DNA from 4 places in the Achromobacter sp. 1012554356 genome. Region 4 is predicted to be linked to each of the others. Evidence: predicted binding sites of a transcription regulator. Region 4 holds the regulator's gene; each other region holds the start of a gene.
What was found. The regulator FNR, encoded in region 4, switches genes on or off when oxygen is low (the NO sensors DNR and NnrR bind a similar motif). The targets are predictions, from matches to a motif close to TTGATNNNNATCAA.
Positions count from the first base shown of each region.

Region 1 (3,366 bases), on a different contig from region 4:
TTCGGGCAGATGGAGAACGTGGGCGTGACCGTGATGTAAGGCAGGCGGAAGTTGCTGAGCGCGCGGCGCACGAGCTGCTTGCAGGCCTCGGCCGTGGAGACGGCTTCGTTCATGTACAGGTGCAGCACCGTGCCGCCCGTGTACTTGCTTTGCAGCGTTTCCTGCAGTTGCAACGCGTGGAAGGGATCATCCGTGTAGCCCACCGGCAACTGGCTGGAGTTCGTGTAGTAGGGCTGGGCGTCCGTGCCCGCTTGCAGGATGCCGGGATAGCGCTTGCGGTCTTCGCGGGCGAACCGGTACGTGGTGCCTTCGGCCGGCGTGGCCTCCAGGTTGTAGAGGTGGCCGGTTTCTTCCTGGAATTCGGTCATGCGCTGGCGCACGCGGTCCAGCAGCCGGACGGCAAAGGCATGGCCGGCGGGCGTGGTCACGTCGTCGGCGTCGTCCGTGAAGTTGCGGATCATCTCGTTGATGCCGTTCACGCCCAGCGTGCTGAAGTGATTGCGCAGCGTGCCCAGGTATCGGCGGGTGTAGGGGTAAAGGCCCTGGTCTATGTAGCGTTGCACCACCTTGCGCTTGGTTTCCAGCACGTCGCGGCCCAGCGCCAGCAGGTGGTCCAGGCGCGCCATCAGCCGCTCCTCGTCGCCGCGGCAGGTATGGCCCAGACGGGCGCAGTTCACGGTCACCACGCCGACCGATCCGGTCTGCTCGGCAGAACCGAATAGGCCGTTGCCGCGCTTCAGGAGTTCGCGCAGGTCGAGCTGCAGGCGGCAGCACATGGAGCGCACCATGTGCGGCTCCAGGTCCGAGTTCAGGAAGTTCTGGAAGTACGGCAACCCGTAGCGTGCCGTCATTTCAAAGAGGCGCTCGGTGTTGGGATGGTCCCAGTCGAAATCGGGCGTGATGTTGTAGGTGGGAATGGGGAAGGTGAATACGCGGCCCTTCGCGTCGCCGGCCATCATGACCTCGATGTACGCGCGATTGATCATGTCCATCTCGGCTTGCAGGTCGCCGTAGGAAAACGGCATTTCCTCGCCGCCCACGTACGGGATCTGGTCCCTCAGGTCGGCCGGGCAGGTCCAGTCGAACGTGAGGTTGGTGAAGGGCGTCTGTGTGCCCCAGCGGCTGGGCACGTTCAGGTTGAAGATGAGTTCCTGGATGGATTGCTTGACGTCCGCGTAGGTCATTGCGTCGCGGCGGATGAAGGGCGCCATGTAGGTGTCGAATGAACTGAACGCCTGCGCGCCGGCCCATTCGTTCTGCAGCGTGCCCAGGAAGTTGACGATCTGGCCGATGGCGGCCGACATGTGCTTTGGAGGCGTGGATTCGACCTTGCCGGGGATGCCGTTGAAGCCTTCGGTCAGCAACTGGCGTAGCGACCAGCCGGCGCAGTAGCCGCTGAGCATGTCCAGATCGTGGATGTGGATGTCGCCTTCGCGGTGGGCCTGGCCAGCTTCTGGCGTGAAAACGTTGGACAGCCAGTAATTGGCGGTGACCTTGCCGGCGACGTTCAGGATGAGGCCGCCCAGGCTGTAGCCCTGGTTGGCGTTGGCGTTGACGCGCCAATCGCGCTGTTCCAGGTACTCTTCCATGGCGCTTTCGACGTCGACCAGCGTGTGGCGCAGCGAACGCAGGCGGGCGTGCTGCTCGCGATGAACGATGTAGGCGCGCGCCGTGCGCCAGTGGCCTGCCTGGACCAGGGCATCTTCGACGCGGTTCTGGATGGTTTCGACGCCGGGGCACACGTTGCCCTCCAGCTTTGCGATGACCGTGCCGGTCAGCGCGCGAGCGCCTTGCAGGTCCAACTCCCCGGTGCTTTGACCCGCCGCCGCCATGGCTTGCGCGATCTTCTCGCTATCGAATGGAACGACGCGGCCGTCGCGCTTGAGGATGTGTTGGATGTCCATGTTGGCACCATATGTAGTGGAGTGCGAAGACTCTATCACCACATATGGTGCTGAAACCGCGCCGGTCTTGCCGGATATGGATACCGGTTGACCCGCATCAAATGGCCGAAAACCGGCGTGAAATTGCGCAATGCGGCGATCGGTCGCACCTGGCGCCCGCGGCCGGCCCGGCTGGATCAGAAGCCGATGCCCACGCCCAATAGGGAAATCGCCACCGCCACCGCCGCCGTGCCCACGGCGGGGCGCGGGGCCCAGGACAGCATGCCGAACCACAGCAGCGCACCGGCGGACAGCCAGCCCAGCCAGACCGCCATGCCCAGCACGTCGCCCCACAGGCCGACGCAGGGAAGGATCGCCAGGCCCATCAGCAGGACACCGGCGCCGCGCAGGACGCGCGTGTGGCCGGCGTGCGGGTCGCGAGTCCAGACCTGGTGATAGTGGCGAGGGGTGGCGAGGGCCAGGCAGGCCATGCCGGCATAGGTCAGCAGCAGGGCCATCGCGATGGCGCAGAGGTCGTTCATCGTCATACGGCTGCGCTTCTTGCGCGGGTCGCTGTGCCTGCCGGGGGGCGCGACGCCCTTGCGCTGTTGTGGGTAATGCCCCCGATTCTACGGGAATAGGCAAGGCGTCCGGCGCGCGGGGCTTTGTATTTTCTGCACGGCGCCTCCGCCGCCCGCCCGGAGAGTGCGGCAGGCGCCAGCCCCAGAACGGCAGCCTGGGCATCAGGAACGCGATTTGCTGTGAACGCCCGTCCATCGGAAACGATTGCAGCCGTGCGCATCGTTGATGACCTACGACAAGGAGCCCAACCATGAAACGCAAAACCGGAAACGCCCGCCAGATCAAGGAGCTGCTTTACCAGGCGCTGGAAACCGAGATCGGCGGCCTTGCCATTTACGAGACCGCGGTCAGCTGCGCCATCAACGAAGATCTGAAGAAGGAATGGCTGGGCTATCTGGAAGAAACCCGCACCCATCGCCGCGTGCTGCTGACGGTGTTCGAACAGCTGAAGCTCGATCCGCAGGCCAAGTCTCCGGGTCGTGAGGTGGTGCGGCACCTGGGCGAATCGCTGGTGCGCGCAATGAAGATGGCCATCAATGCCGGCGACCCGGACGCGGCCCAGCTGGTGGCGACCGAATGCGTGGTGCTGGCCGAGACCAAAGACCACGCGAACTGGTCGTTGATCGGGCTGGTTGCCGAGCAGCAGTCGGGCGAAGAAGCCAGGATTCTGAAGCAGGCCTACGACGCCGTGGCAACAGACGAAGACCATCACCTGTATCACACGCAGGGCTGGTCGCGGGAGCTGTGGATCGAATCGCTGGGCTTCCCGGCCGTGCTGCCGCCGCCCGAAGAGGTAAAGAAAGTGGAAACCGCCATCGGTGCGTCCCGCGCCGAGCAGGCGCGCGACACGATGCTGACCCATTAAGGAGAAAGAACCATGGCAAGCAAGAAGCCAGCAAAG
Region 1 covers NZ_JCBANC010000026.1:2,431-5,796, reverse strand. Annotated here, with positions in the region: gene AC6LJW_RS15025 (ribonucleoside triphosphate reductase) at 1-1,904, opposite strand, end outside; gene AC6LJW_RS15020 (DUF3325 domain-containing protein) at 2,081-2,431, opposite strand; gene AC6LJW_RS15015 (hypothetical protein) at 2,716-3,330, shown strand; gene AC6LJW_RS15010 (catalase) at 3,343-3,366, shown strand, end outside.
Region 1: AC6LJW_RS15025 (ribonucleoside triphosphate reductase) is a predicted target of FNR. The motif match lies at 1,992-2,005, and genes of this name have one in related genera.

Region 2 (3,366 bases), on a different contig from region 4:
GGGTGGCTGGCGGCGGGCTCGCCTCAGTGCATCTGCCCGTACTTTCCAGAGTTGAAGTCCTGGATCGCTTCGACGATTTCCGCTTGCGAGTTCATCACGAAGGGCCCGTAGCCAACGACCGGCTCGTCGATCGGCTCGCCGCTCAGGATCAAGAACACGGCGTCGTTGTTGGCTTCGACCGTGATGTCCTCTCCCTCTTGCGAGAACAACGCCAATTGCGCATCCCGCGCGACGGATTCGCCGTTGACCAGGACGGTGCCGCGCAGCATGACGAGCATGCTGTTGCGGCCCGCCGGAATCGGGAAGGTCGCCGTCTTACCGGCCGCCAGCTTCACGTCCCACACATCCATCGGCGTGAAGGTCCGCGCCGGGCCCGCCTGGCCGCCATAGCTGCCTGCGATCACGCGCAGCGTGCCCGCATCATCCGGCAGCGCCACGACCGGGATGTCCGCGTTGAGGATGCCCTGATAGCCGGCCGGCGCCTTCTTGTCCTTGGCGGGCAGGTTGACCCAAAGCTGCACCATTTCCAGCTTGCCGCCCGTGCGGGTGAAGGCATGGGAATGGAATTCCTCGTGCAGGATGCCGGATGCCGCCGTCATCCACTGGACGTCGCCGGGGCCGATGACGCCGCCGTTGCCGGTGGAGTCGCGGTGTTCGACTTCGCCGCTGTAGACGATGGTCACGGTTTCAAAGCCGCGATGCGGGTGCTGGCCGACGCCGCGGGGCTGGCTGGCCGGGCCGAATTCGGCGGGGCCGGCGTAGTCCAGCAGCAGGAACGGGCTGGTGTCGCGGCCCTTGTCGTTGTACGAAAACATGGAGCGCACCGGAAACCCGTCGCCCACCCAATGGGGACGGGGGCTGGCGTGCACGCCGAGGATCTTCTTCATGGTGTGGTTTCCTGTTGCGCGGCCCCTTCGGGGCCGTTCGTCATAGGCAAGAAGATAAGGGCGGAATGCCGATATCGGTAGTGCCCGTGGCTGATAAGCACTGTTCCATGCGGCGAACGATCAGCGCGGGGCCCGTTGGGCGAGGCTGCGGCAGGCGGTATCCTCCCCGGCATGGACAAGATCATGAACGAAGCAGACGCGGCGCGGCGCGATGGCGCGGTGACGGGATTCGCCCCGGTCGTGGGAAAGGGCGCGCGGGTGCTGGTGCTGGGTTCCATGCCCGGCGTGGCGTCGTTGCGGCAGGTGCAGTATTACGCGCATCCGCGCAATGCGTTCTGGCCGCTGGCGGCGCGGATATTCGGGTTCGATCCCGGCTTGGACTACGACGCGCGCTTGCGCGCGTTGCAGGCGAACGGCGTGGCGCTGTGGGATGTGCTGCAGGCGTGCGAACGGCCGGGGAGCCTGGATGCCGATATCCGCGGCGATACGCTGGTGCCGAACGATTTTGGAGCATTCCTGGCTTGCCATCCGTCGATCGTGCGCCTCTGTTTCAACGGCGCAAAGGCGGCGGCAATGTTCCGGCGGCATGTGCTGCCGACGTTGGCCGCGCCGAAGCTGGCTTTGTTCGAACTGCCGTCGACCAGCCCCGCCCACGCGGCGGCCAGTTTTGAGCAAAAGCTGGCGGCGTGGGAGCCGGCGTTGAGATTGCCGTCGGCCTGACGCAGCAGACGGCCATGGTGACCTCAGCTCCGTCCCTCAATTGACCGATATCAAGGCTCTATATAACTACAAGTGATAAGTTAATTTCCGTAACACTTAAACGTTTCGGAGTTTAACGATGCACACCCCCAACAGTCCCCCTGAAACGCCGCTTCCGGGCAAGCGCGGCTTTCTGAAAGGGCTGCTCGGCCTGGGCGCCGCCGCCTCGGTCATTCCCATCCACGCCGAGGCCGCGCCCGGCCTGAATGGCCAGCCGCCGCGCCGGCCCGGCATGGCCGGAAAGCGCTACGGCATGGTCGTCGACATGCGCAAATGCATCGGCTGCCAGTCCTGTACGGTGAGCTGTTCGCTGGAGAACGTGCCGCCCATCGGGCAGTTCCGCACCACCGTACTGCAGTACGAGGTCATGCCCGACACCGGTGGCCCCTGTTCCATGGTGATGCTGCCGCGCCTGTGCAACCACTGCGATAAGCCCCCCTGTGTGCCGGTCTGTCCGGTGCAGGCCACGTTCCAGCGCGAGGACGGCATCGTGCTGGTCGACAACGCGCGCTGCGTGGGTTGCGGCTATTGCGTGCAGGCCTGTCCGTACGACGCGCGCTTCATCAATCACGAGACCCAGACCGCGGACAAGTGCACGTTCTGCGAGCATCGGCTGGAAGCCGGGCTGCTGCCGGCGTGCGTGGAAAGCTGCGTGGGCGGCGCGCGCGTGATCGGCGACATGAACGATCCGGACAGCGCGATCTCGCAGTTGCTTGCCGAACACAAGGCCGACATCAAGGTGCTCAAGCCCGAGATGAAGACCGATCCCCACGTCTTTTACATCGGCCTGCCCGATGCGTTCGTGCACCAGGTCGACGGCCAGGCCGGCGTGCGCCTGGCGGGTGGTCACTGAGCCAAGGAAGGGGAGACTCTCATGCAAATTTCTGAATTGCTTACGCCGGTCTACGACGCCGCCTGGCTGCCTTGGGCCGTGCAGTATTTCTTTCTGATCGGCATCAGCGCGACGACCGCGCTGACCGCCGCCTTCGCGACGTTTGGGCGTGCGGATTCCGCGTCGCGCCGGCTGTTGCCGGCGGCGGTGACAGTGCTGCTGGTCAGCGCCATCGCCGCGCCGGTGTCGCTGCTGGCCGACCTGCATCAGCCCGGCCGCTTCTGGCACTTCTATGCGCACCTCACGCCGTGGTCTTGGATGTGGCTGGGGGCAGTGCTGCTGCCGGTTTTCGTGACGCTGGCGCTGCTGTTCTGCGCGGCGTGGTGGTGGGGGCGAATCGGGTGGCTGCGGGTGGTGGCGGCGGCGCTGGCGCTGTCAGCGCTGTCCATCCTGGTCTACACCGGGGCCGAGGTGATGGTGCTGCGTTCGCGGCCGTTGTGGCACACCGTGTTTCTGCCAATCAACTTTGCGCTGACTGCCTGGCTGGGCGCACTGGGCGCGATGTTCCTGGTGGGCCGCTGGCTGCCGGGCGGGCTGCGCGCGCTGCCGGTTGAAATGCTGCGCCGGCTCAGCGTGACCGCCGTGGTGATGATCGCGCTGGGGGCGGGCGCCTGGGCCTTGTTGGGCTTGCTGGGACTGGATCCGTCCTTTGATGCGGCGCTGCGGCTGTTCGCGGACTTTCCGATCTGGCGCCTGAGTCTGGCGGGCGCTGTGATCACGGCCTTCTGCATCATCGCGCTGCTGCAGCGGCCCGCGCGCACGCTGGCGGCGCCGTTGCCGTCGGCCGCATTGGCGCTGACGATGCTGGGCGCGGCGTGGATCTTCCGC
Region 2 covers NZ_JCBANC010000090.1:34-3,399, forward strand. Annotated here, with positions in the region: gene AC6LJW_RS27985 (pirin family protein) at 24-887, opposite strand; gene AC6LJW_RS27990 (DNA-deoxyinosine glycosylase) at 1,071-1,607, shown strand; gene dsrO (sulfate reduction electron transfer complex DsrMKJOP subunit DsrO) at 1,726-2,499, shown strand; gene nrfD (NrfD/PsrC family molybdoenzyme membrane anchor subunit) at 2,521-3,366, shown strand, end outside.
Region 2: dsrO (sulfate reduction electron transfer complex DsrMKJOP subunit DsrO) is a predicted target of FNR. The motif match lies at 1,648-1,661, and genes of this name have one in related genera.

Region 3 (3,366 bases), on a different contig from region 4:
CACCGTCTTCCATACGTTCCAGGCCATGACGAACACACCGCACAAGAACAGGGTTCCACCCAGCAAACGGATCAGGTAGTACGGAACGCGCGTCTTCAGTTCCTCGACGAAGCTGTAGACCAGGGTGCCGTCCGGCGCCGTGTCGCGCCACATCAGGCCTTGCTGCACGCCGGCGATCCACATGGCGGCGATGTACAGCACCACGCCGATGGTCGCGATCCAGAAGTGCAGTTCGATGGCCTTCACGCTGTACATCTTTTCGCGGCCATAGAGGCGCGGGATCAAGTAATAGAGCGAGCCGAACGAAATCATGGCGACCCAGCCCAGCGCGCCGGAGTGCACGTGGCCGATGGTCCAGTCCGTGTAGTGCGACAGCGCGTTCACGGTGCGGATCGACATCATCGAGCCTTCGAATGTGGACATGCCGTAGAACGACAGCGCGGTGACCATGAACTTCAGGATCGGGTCGGTGCGCAGCTTGTACCAGGCGCCCTGCAGGGTCATGATGCCGTTGATCATGCCGCCCCAGGAAGGCGCCAGCAGGATCAGCGAGAAGGTCATGCCCAGCGACTGGGTCCAGTCGGGCAGCGACGTGTACAGCAGATGGTGCGGGCCCGCCCACATGTACGTGAAGGCCAGCGCCCAGAAGTGGACGATGGACAGGCGATACGAGTAGATGGGACGGCCGGCCTGCTTGGGCACGAAGTAGTACATCATGCCCAGGAAGCTGGTGGTCAGGAAGAAGCCCACCGCGTTGTGACCGTACCACCACTGCACCATGGCGTCCTGCACGCCCGCGTAGGCGGAGTAGGACTTCCACATCGACACCGGCATTTCAATGTTGTTGAAAATGTGCAAGATGGCGATGGTGAGGATGTACGAGCCGAAGAACCAGTTGGCCACGTAGATGTGCTTGGACCGGCGCTTGATGATGGTGCCGAAGAACACGATGGCGTAAGCGACCCAGACCAGCGTGATCAGGATGTCGATGGGCCATTCGAGTTCGGCGTATTCCTTGCTGCTGGTAAAGCCCATGGGCAAGGTGATGGCCGCGGCCACGATGACGACCTGCCAGCCCCAGAACGTGAAGGCGGCCAGCTTGTCGCAGAACAGGCGCGCCTGACAGGTGCGCTGGACGACGTAATAGGACGTCGCGAAAAGTGCGCTGCCGCCGAAGGCGAAGATCACGGCGTTGGTGTGCAGCGGGCGCAGGCGGCCGTAGCTGAGCCATGCGGTGTCGAAATTCAATTGAGGCCAAATTAGCTGAGCGGCCAAAAAAACACCGACAGCCATGCCGACAATGCCCCAGACCACGGTCATGATGGCGAACTGCCGCACGACCTTGTAGTTGAAGGTATCGGACTTGCTTGCGATTGCGGGGCAATCGTTCATCACCCATCCCCTAAAGTAACAAGAACTTCCAGGCTTCGATGATGGGACTAGTCACTCGAGGAGGCGTTGATTTGGATCAACCGGGTTGCGACGCCTTGGACATCGCTGCATAACCGCAACGCTGTTAGGGGTATCGGGCCGCGAAAAGGCCTTGCCGATGCGCCGCGGTTGGGTCCGCGGCGGCGATCAGCGGCGGTAATTTGCGGCGGCAACTAGCGGCGGCCGGCAGCGCCGCTGTCGTCGTCGCGCAGGATGGCCGTGCCGGCGCTGTCGGTGTCGTCGTACTGGCCGTTGAAGACGGCCCACCACAGCGATACGCCGATCGCCAGTACGAAAAGCAGCGACAGCGGCAGGAGCAGGTAGAGGATGGTCATGACGCTGCCCCCAGCGCGGCGTCAGCGGCCAGACGGCCCGACCAGTCGCGTCGGCACAGGCGCCAGGAGTTGTAGGCCACGGCCAGCGACGACACCAGCATGGTGATGGCGGCAAGCCAGGGCGTGACCCAGCCCACCAGCGCCAGCGGCGTCATCAGCAGATGCCAGACGAGCGAGACGTACAGGTTTTGCCGCGCCTTGCGCCGGGCCTCGGCAAGCAGCGCGTCAAGCGCGGCCTCGGGCATGTCGGGGTGTGCCGCCAGCGCGCTGTGCGCGGAGGCCATGGCGGTGGGCACGGCCATGGACATGGCGCAGGGACAGCTCATGACCAGCAGCGCCACCATGACCGGGATGCTGTGGGCGGGATCGATGTAGGCCCAGCCCGCTGCGGCGGCCAGCGCAAGCAAGACCTGCACCATGACGAACCGCGACGCCACCCGGTCGGCGCGCGCGCCCAGTTGCAGGCGCTGGTCTTCAACGCGGGCATGGCGCCGGCCGGCAGAACCCGCGCCGCCGAAGGATTGGCGGGCGCACAGTTCGAGATAACGGGCGGTCAGCAGGAACGCCACGAACATCGTGACCGAATCGAAATAGACTTCGCCCCGCCCCGTATAAGTGGCGTGGACGCTGGGGATGAAGGCGGCGATGATGCCGAGCGCCACCGGCACGTCCATGCCAGCGCGGCCCTGCCGCAGGTTGGCGCCCGCGTGGCGCCAGATGGGCCATGCCGAATACAGGACGACCGGAACGGTCAGCGCGAAGCTGGCCCAGTTCATGAGGACGATGGCCCAGTCCAGGGTTTCCAGCGCGTCCGCGGGCATGGATTCGTGGCGCAGATAGCCGGGCCACGCGAACATCATGACCTGCATCATTGCCAGCCAGGCGAGCGACAGACGCACCAGCGCATGGCGGCGTTGCTGGCGGTCGGTATCGGGCAGACTGGCCGGGACGGCGAAAATGGATTTGGCACGCATGTTGGCGATGGTAATCAGGCCCGTCCCCGATCGCCTTGATTTGAATCAAGACGCCAAAGAGGATTTGCCGCCGCCCCGCCGCCACGCTCGCCCCTCACGCCGCCCGCCCATCCACCGGCACTGATCTATGTGACGGGTGGCGCGCGGTCGGGGCAACTGATACAACGGTGCAGGGCCGTCGCGGCCGTCCATCACCCTGCCGCAGCCCGACTTTCCTACGCCCGCGGCACGTATGCGGGTTCCGGCGCTGTCCGGCCGCACTGGACCAACATGGGGCCATGGTGACCATTCACCTGGCTTGCAGTATGCAGAAGACATCGACGCGGCGGCCCATCGGGGTTTTCGTGACGGGCACCGATACCGGTATCGGAAAAACGCTGGTGTCGGCCATCCTGGCGCGCGCCTGGAATGCGGACTATTGGAAGCCGGTGCAGACCGGCGTGGCCGAGGAGCCTGGCGACACCGACACCGTGGCCCAACTGGTGCAACTGCCGCCGCAGCGTCTGCACCTGCCCGCCTACGTGCTACAGGCGCCCCTGTCGCCGTGGGCCGCCGCCACGCTGGAAGACACTGTGGTCGACGCCACGAGCATCGTGCCGCCCCCAACGCGCGCGCCCCTGATCGTG
Region 3 covers NZ_JCBANC010000060.1:7,520-10,885, reverse strand. Annotated here, with positions in the region: gene ccoN (cytochrome-c oxidase, cbb3-type subunit I) at 1-1,392, opposite strand, end outside; gene ccoS (cbb3-type cytochrome oxidase assembly protein CcoS) at 1,605-1,766, opposite strand; gene AC6LJW_RS24095 (hypothetical protein) at 1,763-2,740, opposite strand; partial or broken gene bioD (dethiobiotin synthase) at 2,962-3,366, shown strand, end outside.
Region 3: ccoN (cytochrome-c oxidase, cbb3-type subunit I) is a predicted target of FNR. The motif match lies at 1,459-1,472, and genes of this name have one in related genera.

Region 4 (3,366 bases):
TTGGCCTCGCCTTCCGCGCCCGAGACGTTCTCGCCGCCGCGCACGGCGTCGATCGCGGCTTCAAGGGCCTTTTTCTGCAGGCCCGCATCGCGCAGGATGCGGCCGGCCTCACCCTTGTCGTCGGCCAGTGCAAGCAGAAAGAGTTCGCTGGCGATGTAGGTGTCGCCGCGGCGGGCGGCTTCCTTGTCGGTGCGGGTCAGCACGCCCTGCAGGTCGCGGCCCACCTGGACGTTGTCTTCGCCCTGCACCTGCGGCAGCCCCTTCAGGGCGGACTCCAGCGCCGGGCCCAGGCGGTTGACCGCCACGCCGGCACGCGCCAGCAGACTGCCTGCGCCGCTGTCAGCATCCGACAGCAGGGCGGACAGCACGTGGACGGGTTCGATGTAGGGATGGTCGTTGCGGGCGGCGAGACTTTGCGCGTCCGCCAGCGCTTGTTGGAACTTGGTCGTCAGTTTGTCGAATCGCATAATGGTCGTATTGGCTTGTGGGGAGCCTGACCGATCCGTGCCGGCTGGCTCGATAACCTGAATATGTGGCCGGATGGGACAATTTCAACACCCGGCGGCCCTCATGGTTTTCTTCGACGTGCACCAGCAAACAGAGCAATGAGCATATACGTTTTTGTGTACGGCACCCTACGGGCCGGCGAAATCAACGATCTTGCCCGCGCCGCCGAGGCGCGCGGCTTGCCGGCCGCCAGCCACGTCGGACCGGCCAGCGTGCCTGGCATGCTGGTCGATTTCGGCGACTGGCCCGGCCTGATCCCCGTGGACGACGGACGGCGCGTACGCGGCGATGTCTACCGGGTGGATCCGGCGCTGATTGCCCTGATGGACGAGATCGAGGAATACGAGCCCGGCAAGCCCGGCTGCTTCGTACGCCGGACGGTTTCCGCCCGCCTGGAAGGCCCCGGCGCGACGGGTCTTCTGCCCTGCGCGTACTATCCGATCGACCCCGCGCTGCGGGCCGCGGCGGTCGATATTGCGGGGGACGACTGGATCGCTCACCGCCTTTCCAGAACAAAGCAGGACGCCCGGTAAGACACCCGTAGTAACAACGGACTACAATAGACGCCTGTCTCGTGCTTCACACCCGTTCCGGCGCCCGCCGCGCAATGGGCACTCTAAAGGTCATCGTATGCAAAAACGGGTCCCCATTGCCCCTGATGCCGCCCACTGTTCCACGTGCATGCTGGGTCACGTCTGCGTTCCCGTGGGCATGGCAGCCGCCGAAGTCGAAAAGCTGGACGAACTGGTTAAAGAGCGCGTCCGCGTGGAAAAAGGCAAGACGCTCTATTCGCTGGATCATCCGCTCGACGCCGTCTATGGCGTGCGCTTCGGCAGCCTGAAGACGCAGCTTGAAGACGCCACCGGCCAGATCCAGATCACCGGCTTTCATCTGCCCGGCGAAATCGTCGGCATGGACGGCATGCTGGACGGCAAGCACGTGTCGGCCGCCGTGGCGCTCGAAGACTCCGAGGTCTGCGTCATCCGCCTGAACGAAGTCGATCGCGTCGCGTCGCACCTGCCGTCGCTGCAACAGCAGTTCCGCCGCCTCATGAGCCGCGAGATCACCCGCTCGCACCAAATGCTGGCCTCGCTGGGGTCCATGCGGTCGGAACAGCGCCTGGCCGCGTTCCTCTTGAACCTGTCGCAGCGCTATGCCTCGCTGGGCTATTCGTCCACCGAGTTCGTACTGCGCATGAGCCGCGAAGAAATCGGCAACTACCTGGGCCTGACGCTGGAAACGGTCAGCCGTCTGTTCTCGCGATTTGCCCGCGACGGCCTCATCAAGATCAACCAGCGCGAAGTCCGCATCCTGGACCTGCCCGCGCTCAAGCAACTGCTGGGACACGAAAGCTGCTGAGCGGTCGCCGCGCCATGCGACGCCCGCCTGCCACTTCCCTGTCCCGCACCGCGCTGGCGGCATCGCTTGCCGTCGTCGCCATGCTCGCGTGCGGCGCCGCGCGCGCGCAAACGCCGCTGCCCGACCCCTACGACTACGACGAAGCCACGCCCGCGCCCAAGCGCGCGGCGCCGCTGCGCTGGCAGGCCGTTGAACTGGGCCGGCCCGGTCACCGGTACAAGATGCCGGTCTACGCCAACCGGGATCTGGCCAAGGACGACCTGCGCGGCATCAAGCAGGTGCTCATCGTCATCCACGGCGTCAAGCGCGACGCCGACAACTACTACGAAACCGCCGCCGCGCTGGTGGCCGCCGATCCCGGGCGCGCGAGCGACACGCTGGTTCTTGCCCCGCGGTTTTCCGGGTCGATCGACTCGGGTTTCTCGGGTATGGCGGCCTGGCGCAAGGCCAGCTGGGAAGACGGCCAGGAAAGCGTCCAGGCCACCGGCCGGCCTGCGCCCGTCACTTCGTTTCAGGTCCTGGACGACCTGCTGCGCAGCCTGAACGACCGCAAGCGCCTGCCAGCTCTTACCGGTCTCGTACTGGCCGGTCATTCGGCCGGCGCGCAACTGGTGCATCGGTATGCGGTGCTGAACAACGTGGACGGGGTGCTGCGCCGCGACGGCCTGGCCATGCGCTACGTCGTCGCCAACCCGTCTTCCTATCTGTACCTGACCAACGAGCGGCCACGCGCGGACGGCAAGGGTTACGCGCCGTACGAGCGCGGCATCTGCCCCACCTACAACCAGTACAAGTACGGCACCGACAAGCTGCCCGCCTACGCCCGCGAATCCGATGATTCCCGCCTTTTCGTGCGGTACGCGTCGCGCGATGTGGTCTACCTGCTGGGCGGCGCGGACAACAACCCCGAGCACCGGCTGCTGGACAAGGCCTGCGGCGCCGAAGCCCAGGGCGCCACGCGGCTGGCGCGCGGCACGGGCTATGTCCAGTACGAACACGTGCTGGCTACCCGCGGCGCCAAGCCCGTCCCCCTGCGTCACACCGCCTTCGAGGTCGGCGGCGTCGGCCACGACGGCAAGCGCATGTTCGGGTCAATCTGCGGCGTGCGGGCGCTGCTGGGCAGCGACGCCCGGGCCAGCAGCACTGCCGCGGCCTGCGACATCATCAAGCCGCGCGGCAAATAAGCCCGCCTCATCCCTAGGGAAATTCCCAAGCCATCCGGCTTGACACGGGTTTGCGGTAGGCCTAAAACTTAACCTTATGGTTAAGTTAAATGATGACGCTCTCGATGCCATCTTCTCCGCGCTGGCGGATGGCACACGCCGCCGGGTACTGGCGGACCTGGAACAGGGCTCGGCCTCGGTCAGCACGCTGGCGCGGCCTCACGCCATGTCCCTGCCCGCCTTCATGAAGCATTTGCGGGTGCTGGAAGACGCCGGCCTGATCGCGCGCGCCAAGGACGGGCGGGTGGTGAGCTGCACGCTGTCTCCCGAACCCATG
Region 4 covers NZ_JCBANC010000052.1:3,793-7,158, forward strand. Annotated here, with positions in the region: gene clpB (ATP-dependent chaperone ClpB) at 1-467, opposite strand, end outside; gene AC6LJW_RS22515 (gamma-glutamylcyclotransferase family protein) at 606-1,040, shown strand; gene fnr (fumarate/nitrate reduction transcriptional regulator Fnr) at 1,138-1,866, shown strand; gene AC6LJW_RS22525 (hypothetical protein) at 1,881-3,050, shown strand; gene AC6LJW_RS22530 (ArsR/SmtB family transcription factor) at 3,127-3,366, shown strand, end outside.